One region of the Brevibacillus jepli genome, then DNA from elsewhere that is predicted to be linked to it. Evidence: riboswitches for the same ligand, from Rfam matches in the RefSeq annotation. Region 1 holds a riboswitch; the other holds the start of a gene.
What was found. A riboswitch is a leader RNA that binds a small molecule or an ion and turns the genes downstream of it on or off. The one in region 1 is predicted to bind S-adenosylmethionine.
Positions count from the first base shown of each region.

Region 2: another riboswitch for S-adenosylmethionine. It lies ahead of AB1L17_RS10980 (sugar ABC transporter substrate-binding protein); the one in region 1 lies ahead of AB1L17_RS26775 (homocysteine synthase).

Region 1 is NZ_JBFEFW010000034.1:53,917-61,693, forward strand. It holds gene AB1L17_RS26755 (signal peptidase I) at 1-151, shown strand, start outside; gene AB1L17_RS26760 (TasA family protein) at 403-996, shown strand; gene AB1L17_RS26765 (TasA family protein) at 1,069-1,563, shown strand; gene AB1L17_RS26770 (TasA family protein) at 1,556-1,657, shown strand; gene AB1L17_RS26775 (homocysteine synthase) at 1,725-3,029, opposite strand; SAM riboswitch class I at 3,120-3,226, opposite strand; gene AB1L17_RS26780 (rhodanese-like domain-containing protein) at 3,562-3,873, shown strand; gene AB1L17_RS26785 (SCO family protein) at 3,953-4,579, shown strand; gene AB1L17_RS26790 (YqzG/YhdC family protein) at 4,586-4,960, opposite strand; gene AB1L17_RS26795 (hypothetical protein) at 5,027-5,794, shown strand; gene rnjA (ribonuclease J1) at 5,894-7,564, shown strand; gene AB1L17_RS26805 (BrxA/BrxB family bacilliredoxin) at 7,654-7,777, shown strand, end outside.
Region 2 is NZ_JBFEFW010000008.1:139,046-146,822, reverse strand. It holds gene AB1L17_RS10995 (IclR family transcriptional regulator) at 1-509, shown strand, start outside; gene AB1L17_RS10990 (hypothetical protein) at 787-978, shown strand; gene AB1L17_RS10985 (ATP-binding protein) at 1,145-2,398, opposite strand; SAM riboswitch class I at 2,599-2,720, shown strand; gene AB1L17_RS10980 (sugar ABC transporter substrate-binding protein) at 3,031-4,053, shown strand; gene AB1L17_RS10975 (sugar ABC transporter ATP-binding protein) at 4,128-5,618, shown strand; gene AB1L17_RS10970 (ABC transporter permease) at 5,620-6,618, shown strand; gene AB1L17_RS10965 (glycerate kinase family protein) at 6,763-7,777, shown strand, end outside.

The DNA of each region.
Region 1 (7,777 bases):
TTATGTACCGTTGCTCGGCTATTTAATTGAATTCATCCGTTCCAAAGTAGGGATGCTCGTATTTTTAGGGGTTCCGGGAATCTATTTAATCGTAAGCCAAGTCATGAAGCTATTCAAAATGATGAAGGAAGCTGGGGCACAAACGAGCTGATTATTATCTGGAACTTTCCGTCAAGGTGAATGCCTTGGCGTTTTTTTCTGTCTGGATGTTCTTCTCTCATACTCAAGTATGAGGAAAGGTAGCGGAGTAGTTGTAGAGTGAGTTCATCCGACTTCTCCTACTTTTTTCACCCTGATGCAGGAAGTTGGAAACGGGCGAAATCAGTAAGATTGTAAGTGTAAGGCACACCAAATACGGGGTGCCACAACGAAAAGCAATCATCCCATAGGAGGAATTATCCAATGAATTTGAAGAAACAATTCGCAGTAACGTTGGCTTCAGTAGGTTTGGGTGCAGCACTGATCGGCGGCGGAACTTTTGCATACTTCAGTGATCAAGAGAAAGTGGAAAACACCTTTGCAGCAGGTACTTTGGATCTGGCAGTCAGCCCTAGCGTAGTATTTGACCTCAAGCACATGAAGCCAGGAGATAAAGCAAAAAGATCTTACAAGATCACAAACAACGGAACGTTAGACATTCAAAATGTGTTCTTGACTTCCAAGTACACAGTGACAGATGCAAATAATAACAACGCCGGAGAAGATCTGGGCAAACATCTGAGAGTAAATATTATTTATAACATCGATAACAGAGACACAATCGTTTGGTCGGATACACTCGCAGAATTGCAGTCAAAACAAGGGAAAGATCGTCCTGACCTCCTGAAGTCTCTTTTTGAGCGCACTGGTGAATTGCTGAAACCAAAAGAAATTGATGATATCCGCGTTGAAATCGAATTCGTTGAAAACGATAAAGATCAAAACGTATTCCAAGGTGACTCGGTCAAATTGGATTGGACATTTGATGCTACACAAACAAAAGGAAAAGAAATCTAGGATAAACGATAAATCGATGGTAAACGAAGGTGGGAGCTTCCCACCTTCGTTTTACAAATGAGGAGATGACCTATGAAAAAGTGGAAGAGTCAGTTTATGCTCGCACTCGCGGCAGTGGGCGTAGGTAGCGCCTTGGTAGGAGGAGCAACCTTTGCTTACTTCAGCGACCAAGAAGTGGTCAACAATACATTCGCTGCTGGCACGCTCGATTTATCCGTGAACAAGCAAGTGGTGTATGATGTGAAAAACATCAAGCCGGGAGATTATATGGTTCGCTACTTTACCATTAAGAACTCCGGAACACTGGACATCGAAAAAGTACTGATGCATTCCAAATACACCGTAACGGACGCAAAGGGTGACAACGGTACAGAAGACTTCGGCGACCATTTGTATGTAGAGTTTTTGACGAGTGATGGACAAGTTATTTTGTTAAACGAATCCTTGGGAGAGCTGCAACGGAAAACAACCAACGGCCAGTCACCTGACATCTCGACCCTGTACACGAGCTTGAAGAAGCTCCCGGTGGGCGATGAGGATACGATCGCAATGAAAGTTCATCTTTAAAGAAAACGGCAAGGATCAGAACGTATTCCAGGGCGACAGCTTAAGCCTTACGTGGAATCTGGAAGCGTTCCAAGGCAAAGGATCAGAATTGTAATACAAGCAAAGAAGCACGTAACTCTGTCAGGGAGCTACGTGCTTCTTCTATTATTATATGTTCGCTATTATCCAACCGTAGATAATTGCGACGCACGCTGCAATGCTTGCTCCAAATCAGAAATGATATCGTCGATGGATTCTGTACCGACTGATAGGCGGATCAGTCCAGGGGTCACGCCGGCAGCCACCTGTTCCTCTTCCGTCATCTGCTGATGTGTTGTGCTGGCTGGATGAATGATAAGTGACTTGGAGTCCCCGACATTCGCCAGATGGGAGAACAGCTTCACAGACTCGATCAAAGTCTTTCCTGCCTCAAGACCACCACGAATACCAAAGGTCAGAATCGCTCCAGCGCCTTTTGGCAAATATTTTTGTGCCAATTCATGATGGGAGTCTGACGCAAGCCCCGGATAACTCACCCACTCGACTGCAGAGTGATTCGCGAGGAATTGTGCTACAGCCAAGGCGTTCTGGCTATGCCGCTCGATGCGCAGATGCAAGGTCTCCAATCCTTGGAGGAACAAGAAGGAATTGATCGGGGCGACTGCTGCTCCAATATCTCGCTGGAGCTGGACGCGTGCTTTGATAATATACGCGAGTGGACCGACAGCTTCGGTATAGACGACGCCATGGTAGCTTGGGTCTGGAGTGGTCAGGCCCGGGAATTTTCCATTGTTCCAGTCGAATTTTCCAGAGTCTACGATGATACCGCCAATGGCCGTTCCGTGGCCACCGATAAATTTGGTTGTGGAGTGCACGATAATATCGGCCCCATGCTCGAAAGGACGGCACAAAATCGGAGTTGCGAAGGTGTTGTCCACGATCAAAGGCACGCCATTTTCGTGGGCAATATTGGCGATTGCTTCGATATCAGCGACGTCAATGCGCGGATTGCCGATGGTCTCGCAAAAAACAGCTTTTGTCCGTTCGTTTATGAGTGCACGGAAATTTTCGGGATTGGATTGATCAGCGAAATGAACCTTAATACCGAGGCGGGGGAGTGTGTGGGCGAACAGGTTGTAGGTACCGCCGTACAGGCTGCTGGAAGCGACGATCTCGTCCCCTGCATGCGCAATATTCAAGATGGCAAACGTTATGGCAGCTTGCCCGGATGCGGTCGCCAATGCGCCAACGCCACCTTCGAGTAGGGCAACGCGCTTTTCAAATACATCTTGAGTTGGATTCATGATGCGTGTATAGATGTTACCGAACTCTTTTAAGCCGAACAAATTGGCGGCATGCTCCGTATCACGGAAGACGTAGGAGGTCGTCTGATAGATCGGGACAGCACGTGATCCTGTTGCAGGGTCAACCTCCTGCCCCCCGTGTACAGCGAGTGTTTCTGGCTTCCATTGTTGTTGGTCGGACATGATCATCTCTCCTTTTTCTATGGAAAATAGGATAATAAAAAAACGGAGCATTCTCCTGAGAAGAAGAAGGCTCCGGTCATTCACGGGCATTTGTCATCTCTCAGAATCATTGGATTCTGCAGGAATTGGCACCATGCAGATAGCCTGCTGGTTGCCGGGTTTCGTAGGGCCTGTCCCTCCACCGCTCTTGATGAAATTAATTGTTGTCGTAATTGTAAGAAAATAATCCCTCTCTGTCAATGTGGAATATACAGTTATCAGGGAGGTTTTTATGTATATATGGATGGGGTTGGCAACCTTTGCCTTCAAATTGTAACGGTTTTGCCCCAAGCTGTTCACATCCGGTGTGGCTACCGCAGGGGCGAAATAGGTGGTTTGTGATAGGATAAAGATAGAAAATACGGAGCATTCGCGCAGGAGTGAGGCTAGGTGTGCAAACGCTCTCTTCCCGTTAGAAAATAAAAAAAGCGTGTGATATCATGGAGGTGGTTATAACTGATCTAATCGTACATATATAGGAGGATAAATCACGATGAGCAATGGAGTAAAAGAAATTACGCCACAAGAGCTGTTGGAAAAGCTGGAAGCCAAGGAAGAACTGCAGGTTATTGATGTACGCGAAGTCGATGAGTGGAATGCAGGTCATATCAAAGAGGCAAAGCTGATCCCGCTCGGTTTTTTGCCGCATCGTATGGAAGAGCTGGATAAGGACATTCCGGTCGTGATGGTTTGCCGAAGTGGTGCCAGAAGCCATAATGCTACAGAGTATTTGAGCGCCCACGGTTATGACGTGGCGAATATGGTTGGCGGCATGCTCGCATGGCCAGGTGAAATTGAACGGTAGTATATAGAAGCGGTGTGTTTGCCTCCAGCGCGTGAGGAGGAGGCAGACACACATTGGACAAGCAGGGAGGAAGCAGCTCGTGAGTGAAGGAACACAATTACAGCAGGAATCAGGTATGAAGCGCCATTGGTTCACTATATTAGCTGGTGTTATCATTTTGGCTATCGTCGGAGTATTTGGTTATAAGTATATGACACAGGAAAAAATCGAGGTATTGAAGCCCATCGCGGACTTCAACTTAGACAATAGTGATGGTACTACTTATAAATTTTCAGAAAGCGCTGGTAAGGTACGTCTGGTAGAATTTATGTTTACCAAGTGCCCGGATATTTGCCCTGCGACCACGTACAACATGGCCAAGCTGCAGGATCAATTAAAGGAAAAGGGACTGTTTGGAGATAAAGTGGAGTTTATTTCCGTTTCCTTTGACCCTGACAATGATACGCCTGAAGTCTTGCAGGAATACGCAGCCAAATTCAAGGCGGACCAGAGCGGATGGAAGTTCCTGCGTGGGGACGCTGCGGCTGTAGAGAAAGTGACGAAGGATTTTGGCATGATGGTTATGAAGAATCCAGACGGTTCCTATGCCCATACGGCTCGCATGTTCCTCGTGGATGGCGACGGAAACATGCGCCGCGCGTACGGGATGGCAGCCGATATGGACATGGAAGTCATGATGAAAGAAATGGAACTACTTGCTGACTAGTTTTGATTAAGTAGTTTCCTCATAAGAGATGCTCACGACATCTTCGGTATGATTCACGAATTCAATATGAACGAGTAGCGCCCACCTGCGATTGCCTTCTTGAAGCAAGAGCTTAAACGTCTCTTCCGACGTGGTGGGTGTTTTTTGTATTCGTCCGACGTGCAAGTAGTCCACGATTTGCGCATTGGGATATCGTTTCATAGTTTCTTGCATCGCCAGTCTTCCCCATTTTGCATACGATGGCTGCGCACTAATAGGTAGGGGCTGGAGCAGGAGCAACACAAGCCCTGTGGAAAGAAGAGACATGATGTACCGAGAGCGAAGAATACGTCGAACGGCTTCCATCTCATTATCCCTTTCTTTTTCTAGATGGTTTGTCATGTATTTTGAAGACTTTTCGGAATATCATTCGTAGAAAATAATGACAATGAGTACGGGGGGTATTTCATGCATTACTTGCTCATTCCTTTATTTGCCGTTCCCCTTTTGTGTGGGGTTCTTGCGGCGATATTTCAAAAGCCACCGTTCTGGAAAAAGTGGGGGCTTACGATTGGTTCGGCGGTTTTGATTTATGGAGGCTGCTTCGTCGCGAATGTATATTGGCAAGTGAGGTATGGCATTCCGGTTCTTCCTACGGAGTCTGAACTGGAGGTATTTTTATACTTTTGTATCCTGTTGGTGTTTGTTTTTATTCTCATGTACATTGTTTTTTTGTTTATGATGAGAAAGCAGTTTTGGAAGATGAATCTTGTCTTTCTTTGCACAGCCTTTGGCTTGTTTAGCTTTTTTGCGGCAGCCTTTTTAGGAATGGGACCATTTCTGAAGAAGATGGAGTACGTCACAGTGGTACAAAAAGCAAAAGATCGATGGAATTCCGCGGAGCTGGATAATGAGAAGCCGATTGATCTCGCCATCGTATACAGCAGACAAGACTGTACCAAAAATTGTGCCGGGTATCCTTATACCAGTCTGATCCTGGTTCGGAATCAATCGGATAAGCCGATGGAGATCGATTTGAAGCTGCGATTGCAAAACAAAAGCGGCGCAGTCTTAAAAGAAATCGAGGCAAAGCCACTGGAGCTCGCTTCAGGCGAAATCACGGAGGTATGGACGGAAGATTCCCACGCCAAAGACTTTTGGGCAAGAGCAAGTGTCGTTACTGATGAACGAGTTACCGGTTTGGAGTATCAGTATTCGATTATTGACCGAAGATGAATGTGTATCAATTGACAAGACTGTGTGAAACGAACGTCTTCCGTTGTGATATAATAAGAATGGCATGCTTGGTTCGGGTTCCCATAATCATGCACGACGATGTTAGGAGGAAAGAGTTTGAGCGACGTTAAGATTTTCGCGATGGGCGGCCTCGGCGAGATCGGAAAAAATATGTACTGCGTCGAGTATGAGGACGAAATCATCATCATTGACTGCGGGGTGAAATTCCCCGAGAATGAAATGTTCGGTATTGATCTGGTTATCCCGGATGTTTCGTATTTAGTGGACAACCAGCACAAGATCAAAGCACTTTTGTTAACGCACGGACATGAGGATCACATTGGTGCGATTCCTTATATTTTACGGCAAATCAAGGTGCCAATTTATGGTGGTCGTCTGACCCTGGGCTTGGTTAAGGCGAAGCTGGAAGAGCACCGTTTGCAAAATGAAGTGAAGCTGATTCCCATTTCGGAAGATACGGAAATCCCTTTTGCCAAGCTGAAGGCGACATTCTTCCGGACGAACCACAGTATCCCTGATTCCCTGGGAATTGTGCTCCATACACCAGAGGGAATGGTCATTCACACGGGTGACTTCAAGTTTGACATGACACCAGTCGGACAGACAACGGAGTACGGGAAAATTGCACGTTTTGGTGCGACCGGTGATGTCTTGGCCCTCTTGTCCGACAGTACGAACAGTGAACGGCCTGGCTTTACGATGTCAGAGAGATCGGTAGGGGAAGGGATTCTCGATGTGGTGCGCAAAGCGCGTGGACGCATTATTCTCGCTACCTTCGCTTCTAACGTGCATCGCCTGCAACAGGTGGTAGATGCTGCCGAGCAGTGCAATCGCAAAGTAGCGGTCATTGGCCGGAGTATGGAAAAGGTTTTCTTGATTGGACAAGAGTTGGGCTATATCCAGATGCCAGAGGGCATGCTGATTGATATTAAGCACATCGACAACTACGCAGACAACCAGGTGCTGATTATTTGCACGGGCAGTCAAGGTGAGCCGATGGCAGCGTTGACCCGGATTGCTTCCGGATCGCATCGTACTGTTTCCATTTATCCGGAAGATACGGTGATCATTTCTGCATCTCCGATTCCGGGCAACACGATTAACGTAAGCCGCACGATAGACAAGCTGTACCGTGCAGGTGCCAACGTCGTATTGAGTCACGAATTTGATATTCACGCATCGGGCCATGGTAGCAGCGAAGAGTTGAAGCTCATGCTCAACTTCATTCGTCCGAAATATTTCATCCCGATCCACGGGGAATACCGGATGCTCAAGACTCACTCGAAGCTGGCCCAACAGGTTGGGATCGAGGAGAGCAACATCTTTATTATGGACAACGGCGAAGTGCTGAACTGCAACCGCGAAAAAGCGTGGCTCAGCAAGGTACAAGCAGGGATTGTCCTCATTGATGGCAGTGGTATCGGCGACGTGGGCAATATCGTCCTGCGCGATCGCAAGCATTTGGCTGAGGATGGCTTGATGGTCGTGGTTGTCAGCCTCGATATGAAGAACTTTAAAATTTTGACGGGACCAGATATCGTCAGCCGCGGCTTCGTATACGTACGAGGTTCGGAATCCTTGATTCAGGAAGCGACACAGCTCGTTCGTGGACGTCTGCAGGAAGCATTGGATAAGAAAATCAAGGAATGGTCTGAGCTGAAGTCGCAGATTAATGAAGTGATCAAGCCGTTCATTTACGAAAAAACAGGCCGAAATCCAATGATCCTGACCATTTTGATGGAAGTGTAGCTGGTCACCACTTCTGCTTTCTCGGGTAGGTACAATCGGGTTATAATACTAAGTAAGTTGAACACGTGATACAAAGGAGAGGTTGCCCAATGATGTCTTATGAAGCATATATGAGCCAAGTAATTCAACCGATGCGCGATGAGTTGACTCGCAACGGTTTTCAAGAGCTCCGTACTGCTGAAGAAGTAGAACAAGCACTGCCAAACGCAAAAG
Region 2 (7,777 bases), on a different contig from region 1:
ATCGGATCGATTATCGCAAAGTAATCAAGCCGATGATCGAGGAGCTGGCCAGAGAAGTGAACGAGAGCGTATACTTCAGTCAGCCTAGCGGACTCGAATCGATTGTCGTTGATCGTGTAGACAGTCAGCACAATATTCGCATCTACGACCAGTTGGGCTTGCGGATTCCGATGCATATCGGTGCGGCCAATAAAGTCGTGCTGGCCCATATGCCTGTGGAGGAAGCACGACAAACCGTAGTGCAGTTGGTGGATGAAGAGCAGGTGCCTGTTTTTATGGAGAAACTCATGGAGATCAGAGCAGCTGGTCATGCAGTCAGCTTTGCGGAGCGGACGGAAAATACGGCGTCCGTCGCAGCGCCGGTGATTGACTACAATCAAAAGGTAATCGGGGCGTTAAGCATTGGAATTGTTACGTATGATTTGAAGGAGGAACGGCTCCAGTATTTGATTGAACGGGTGAAGGATGTCGCTCACAAAACTTCGCAACGGCTAGGCGGCCTGTCATAGGCCGGCTGGCCTTTTTTTTTGCTCTTTTCACCTTATAGATTTTGTTAATAATACTAAACAAAATAAGTGATAAATTAATAAAAATAAAAAATATATTGACATCTTTTATACATATATTGTAAAAATGTATTTGTATCAAATTTTGGGAGGTTTTTACATCGAGATTTGCAGTTGAAGTTTTAGATTTAATTTCATCATTATCGATCAAATAGATCGTATCCTGCTCCCCAAAGAAATACGGTGAGTGCAACAAGAATTAACTGGAGGGGCTAGAGAAATGGCTTGGATTATTGCAACAGAGCTATTCAGAATTTTTTTTGCTTATGTAGGCGGGTATATGATTCTACTAGGCTTGCAAACTTCCTATAAATGGATAAATGGAAAAGAAGCCAAGATTACCTTTTCCCAAAAAATGATGGTTCTCACAATTAGTGTGGCTGTCGATATCATTTGGAGATTTGTTTTTTAATCATCAAACGACATAAAGCAAAAACTCGATCTTCCGTGGAGAAATCGATGCCATTACAGGAGAGTGGCTGCCACACTAATCAAGAGAGACACCAGGGGGAGACTCCTGGTGTTTTGTTTTGTATAAACGGAAAAAGGCACAGTTCCACTGCAAAACCTGCATGCAGTTACTGTGCCTTATACGGGAGCATAATGGTGAACTTGGTCCCTACTCGTGGTTTGCTTGATACATTAACGGATCCACCAATCGCATGGATGACATGGTAGGAATAAGTCAGTCCAAGACCGGTCCCACTCGATTTCGTAGAAAAGTAAATGGTACCGAGACGGCTGATCTGTCCTGCATCCATGCCGACACCGTTATCCTTGATGACCAACAGTGCTTTGTTTCGCTCAATGAGCAAGCCGAGGGTAACTTTTCCGTCCGAAATATCTGAGCAGGCCTCGATTGCATTTTTGATGAAATTCACGAGCACCTGCTTGAACTCGTCTGGGTTGGCCTTGATCTTCACGGGTTTCTCAAAGGCTTGCAGCTCCAGCTCTACGTTATACATATTGGCAAACGGGAGCATCACTTCACGAATGGCATGCAAAAGCTCGCAAACATTAATCAGCTCATGCCGTTCCTTGAGCGGCTTGGAAATCGCAAGGTACTCGGTCAAGATGGCTTCTGTCCGTTGGATTTCGTCCAGACTGATGCGAATGTATTGATCGACTTTTACCAAATTTTCCGGAGATTCCTGTATCAATTTCAAGAAGCCTTTGACTGCTGTCAACGGATTTCGTACCTCGTGTGCGAGCGAGGCGGCAACGTGGCTCATCGTCTGGATTTTTTCATTTTGCGCGTGGCGGATGAACAGCTCCTTATCCGAAACGCATTTGCTGAAAAGCGACATTAATAGCCAGAGCCCGAAAAAGTTTTGAATGGGAATGAGAACTGTATAGTAGACGAGATTTTGTGATACATAGGTCGGGAAAAAGTAATAAGTAATCCCCAAAGCAACACTGGAAAAAATCGCACTCGTCATAAAAAGATACAGTGTTTTCCGATAACTGGCTTTGTAGTGCTTGTAAATTAAGAGTGCCAACAAAAAATTTACGGCAAGGATCAGCATCGCAACCCATGTTCCTTGGCCGCCTAGATAATACCGATAAACCAAGGCTTCGATCAGAAGGAGCAAGGCAACCTCAATACCGCCATAAACCAGTCCGAACAGGATGATGACATGCCGTATATCAAAAATCATGCCGTTAGTAACGCTCGGGGCAAAGGTCATCGCAAGAATCATGCAGGCAGAACTGGTAATGATGATAAACGAACGGCTGTAGTTCCTCATTTTGTCGCGGTAATAAATGTTGAAAAACACAAAAGGAATAATCGCAAAAAACCATTGCAGAATGACTTCTTTTAATAGACTCATGTAGCATCCCCATCGCAAAAATTTGCTAGGCTTGTATCAATCTACGATAATTCGACAAGACACAACAAAATCCCTCTCGTATTTACAGTGAGAATTGGAATAAATATCTAGAAATTCTTTGTATAACCTAGTTGACAGATGGGTAATGCCCGGATTATATTCTGTATATACTAATACAAACGTTTTGAAAATAAACACTACTCTTATCAAGAGAAGGCTGAGGGAATGGCCCTATGAAGCCCGGCAACCTAGCGCGAGAGATGATGATTCTTTCGAGCCAAGGTGCTAACTCCAACAGGTAGAAATACCTGACAGATAAGAGGCGAGAATCTTGTCGATTTTTGTCCTCTTTCTCTGTGGAAGAGGATTTTTTGCGTAGCTAACGTGGGGAAGTGGGGAAGAAGCGCATTTCCAGTCTACGCTTCGGCCTACGCCCTGCTGTGGGATTGACTGTCCGCTCAGGAAAAAATGGCGGGAGCGCTTCAAACGTAGAAGTTTCAAGGAAGTAGCCCATAAGTGAAGCTGAAATTCCCCGCCATTTTTTCCTGCGCTGGGGCGGGCTCCAGAGGCGCTTGGACTGGAAATGCGCTTCTTCTACGAGGATTTTGAAAAGAAAAAGGGGGAACATCAAAATGAAAAAGAAACTAGGGCTGATTACTTCACTTGTATTGGCTGCGTCAGTTCTCGTAACGGCATGCGGTGGCGGAGCAGCAACAGGAACCGGAAGTACGACCGAAGGCGCTTCGGGGGAGAAGGCGAAGAGAATCGCACTCATCATGCGTCAAAATGTAGGGACATTCTCTGCCCAATACATCAATGGTGTGAAGACAGAGGTCGAGAAAAACGGCGGCGAGCTGACCGTTTTTAATGCAGATACCGATCTGGCAAAAATGGCGTCCAACCTCGATGCGGCCGTGAATCAAAAATTTGATGGCATTCTGATCGACCATGGTACGGCAGAAGCCTTGCAGCAGGGTACACAAAAAGCTGTGGATAGAAAAATTCCGGTCGTCCTGTTTGATACAGACATCAACATTCCGGGCGTGCCAGTTGTGGCGCAGGATGACAACAAATTGGCTGAGCTGAGCCTGGAGAAGCTGGCTGCAGATACGAACGGCAAAGGCAACATCGTAAAAATATGGGTAGCGGGCTTTGCGCCAATGGAAAAACGCCAAGTCACGTATGAAGCTTTCCAGAAGAAGTACCCAGATATAAAAGAAATCGCCGCATTCGGTTCTGCGACCAACAATACGGCACTCGATACGCAAACACAGATGGAAGCCATCTTGAAAAAATACCCGAACAAAGGCGACATCACAGCAGTATGGGCAGCTTGGGATGAATTTGCCAAAGGGGCAACTCGTGCCATCCAGCAAGCAGGCCGTACGGAAATCAAAGTATACTCCATCGATTTGAGCGATGAGGATCTGCAAATGATTCAGGCGGAAAACTCTCCGTGGACTGCGACAGCAGCGGTAGACCCATCCAATATCGGGCGCATTCATGCCCAAACCGTGTTCCAAAAAATCAAAGGCGAGCAAGTGCCAGACAACGTGAAGCTGAATCCAGTGCTGGTGAAACAGGAAGACCTGCCGAAGGATAAAAAAGTAACGATGGGCGACCTGTCCCAATACGTAAAAGAGTGGGGTAAGTAAGCGCGTCAAAATTGGCTGTTCCCGTTGATTCGTATCTATCAACGGGATTTTTCCTTATACAGGAGGTGTGAAAAATGTCCACATTGCAAATGAAAGGGATGACGAAGCAGTTTTCCGGGGTTCCTGCCCTGCGATCCGTCGATTTTGAGGTGCGCGCAGGAGAGGTTCATGCACTGCTCGGTGCCAATGGCGCAGGAAAAAGCACCCTGATGAAAATTCTCACGGGAGCGTATCAGGCAGATGGCGGCACGATCACCATCGATGGCCAGACTGTGACGATCCAATCTCCGCAGGACGCCAAAGCATTGGGCATCCAATGTGTGTATCAGGAAGTGGACACCGCCTTGATCCCGTATTTGAGCGTCGCCGAAAACATACTGGCGGGTCAAATTGTCCAGGCGAAAACCAAAGGACTGATCAACTGGCAGAGCTTGTACAACGAGTCGGAGCAGATTTTACAAAGCTTCGGCTTCTCCATTCCGGTGAGGATGCTGGTCGAAGAATGTACGCTTTCGGAAAAGCAATTGATTTTGATCGCACGGGCTACCGTACAAAAAGCCAAGTACGTTATTTTCGATGAACCGACTGCGCCGTTGAGCACCAAGGAGAGCGAGCGACTGTTCCAAATCATTGCACAGCTGAAAAAAGCAGGCGTCGGCATCATTTACATTTCCCACAGGCTGCCGGAAATTTTTGAAATCTGTGATCGGATCACGATTATGCGCGATGGTCAGCATGTCGTGACCTCAGAGACGACTGCGACGAATATGGACGAAGTGATCGCGAACATGCTGGGCAAAAGCTTCGACGAGGAGTTCCCGAAGCTTGCGGTGCCGATTGGCGAGACGATTTTGGAAGTGTCCGGAGTTGCTGGTGGCAAAGTGCGTGGGGTCGATTTGAAAGTACGCGCGGGAGAGATCGTGGGTGTCGTCGGTCTGGTCGGAGCAGGGAAGACTGAGCTCGCCCGATTGCTCTTTGGTGCGGATGAGGCAAAGGCTGGTGCGATCCGACTACATGACGTACGAATCCAACTACGCTCGCCCAAAGACGCCGTTGATTCAGGCATCGTGCTCGTCCCGGAGGAGAGGCGTAAGGAAGGGATTTTTGTAGAGGAGTCCGTGCAGAACAACCTGTCTGTCGCCTCGTTGAAAAAGAAATCCTTGCTAGGTTTCATCAAAAGAGGGGCGGAAACGGCGAACGCAAGAGAGCTCGTGCAGCGTCTTGGTGTGAAAACAGCCGATATCAAGCAGCTGGTCGGTTTTCTCAGCGGCGGAAACCAGCAAAAAGTCGCGATCGGAAAATGGTTAGATACGAACTCGGACATCTTCATGTTTGATGAGCCGACAAAAGGTGTGGATATTGGCGCAAAAAGCGATATTTACCGCCTGATCGGAAGGCTGGCGGAGCAGAAGAAGGGCGTCCTGTATTTCTCCTGCGAGTTTCAGGAGGTCATCGGGATTGCAGACCGGATTCTCGTCATGTTTGAGGGTAAGATCGTGAAGGAACTGAGTCGCGAGGAAGCAACGCAAGAACTGATTATGTACTACGCAAGCGGAGGTGAGTAACGTGGCAGATAAAAAGTTTAGCCTTTTTGATTTTGTATACAAATACGGAACGGTTGCAGTCATTGTCATTGTCATGTTGTTATTCAGTCTGACCAACCCGTATTTCTTCACGTACGACAACTTGACGGACATTCTACGGTCCATCTCGATTGTGACGTTTGTTGCGATTGGTGTTACGTTCTCGCTAATTGTCGGGGGCTTTGACCTGTCTGTGGGCTCGACGGTTTCGTTGACCACGGTCGTCTCTGCTTCCATGATGGTTTGGTATGAGCAAGGAATCTTCACGACATTGGTTGTACCGATTGTACTCAGCTTGCTCGTCGGGCTGGTCAATGCTTTTCTCGTCGTAAAAATCCGCATTCCTGATTTGCTCGCGACACTGGCAATGCTCTACATCGTAAACGGCATTCATATGACGTATTCCCAAGGGTATTCCATCTACGCCAACATGCCGATGCAAGACGGCACGCAGGCTCCGGGCAAATTCCAGGAGTGGTTCCTCTGGCTGGGCCAAGGAGAAATTCTCTCCGTTCCGGTACCTGTCATTTTGACCTTTTTGCTCGTCGCGATTACGCATGTTTATTTGACCTATACGAGACAGGGGCGGATGCTGTACATGACAGGCGGTAATTTGGAAGCAGCCCGTCTGTCGGGGATTCCCGTGAATCGCTATCGTACCTTGGCTTATGTGCTCTCTGCTCTTTTTGCAGGCTTGGGCGGGATGCTTTTGGCGGCGCGGATTGGTACTGGCCAAGTGAATAGCGGGGGCTCTATGCTGATGGATGCGGTAGCGGCTGCTTTCGTGGGCTTCTCCGTTTTTGGGGCAGGGAAGCCAAACGTGTTCGGTACATTTGTCGGAGCGATTCTGATTGGGGTATTGCTCAACGGCATGACGATGCTCAATCTGCCGTATTACGCTTACGATATCATTAAAGGAACGGTATTGGCGCTTGCACTGGCTGTGACGTATTATCAGCTGCGCAGAAAACGAAACGCTTAGATTCGTAACGTTCCTCTTGCTTTTCTCTCATCAATTTCTCATCTTCCTATTATTCCCTTCTCTTTTTTGGAGCTTAGTATTGGTCTTACACAAGTGAGACAAATGCGAAAGCAAATTCAGATAAAGAGAAGGGATGTTGTTTTTATGCGTATACTCGTAGTGCCTTCGGGCTTTAAAGAAAGTTTAGATGCCGAGCAAGCAGCAGAGTGCATGAAAGAAGGAATCCTGCGCGTGCTGCCGCTCTCCCAAGTACAAACGCTGCCGATGGTTGACGGAGGAGAAGGCTTTACAAAAGCGATTGTGAAAATTACGAATGGTTCGATCATTGATAAGGAAGTAACAGGACCAGTAGGAGAAAAGGTTTCCTCCCATTTCGGAGTGTTCGGATCAAAGACGACAGGTCAAACCGCTGTAATCGAGATGGCGGCAGCGGCCGGACTCCGATTGGTTCCAAGAAGCTTGCGTGATCCGCGCAAAACAACGACACATGGCGTGGGTGAATTAATCAAGGCTGCGCTGGACTTGGGGGCAAATCGTATTTTGCTAGGCTGCGGTGATTCAGGAACCTCCGATGGCGGGGCAGGTATGGCGCAAGCACTTGGCGCAAAATTTTTGGATGCAAACGGTCAAGAAATCCGCATTGAAGGCGGAATCTCGCTGGCAAACGTAGCGAAAATCGACGTTTCTGGCATGGACAAAAGACTGAAGCAGGTGCAAATCGATGTGGCTTGCAACTGGTTTAACAAGCTGTGTGGGGAAAACGGGGTCGCACGCGTGTTTGGCCCGCAAAAAGGAGCAACTCCTGAGCAAGTCGTTGAGCTGGAAGAAGCACTCGAACAGTTCGCAGCTGTTATTGCGCGGGACTTCGGAATGGATGTTAGAGAAATGCCGGGTAGTGGCGCTTCGGGAGGCTTGGGTGCTGGACTGCATGCGCTGACGGGTGCGAATCTGTATCCACGCTACGACATCATCATGAAGTACATTGATTTGGATCGTATGCTTCAGGAGACGGACCTTGTGTTTACGGCGGAAGGAAGCATTGATTTTCAGACACCGCGAGGAAAAATTCCAGTGGAAGTGGCGAAGCGGGCGAAGAAGCATGCCCTGCCGGTAGTGGCATTGGTTGGGACTGTTGGCAAAGGTGCCCGACTCAATTATG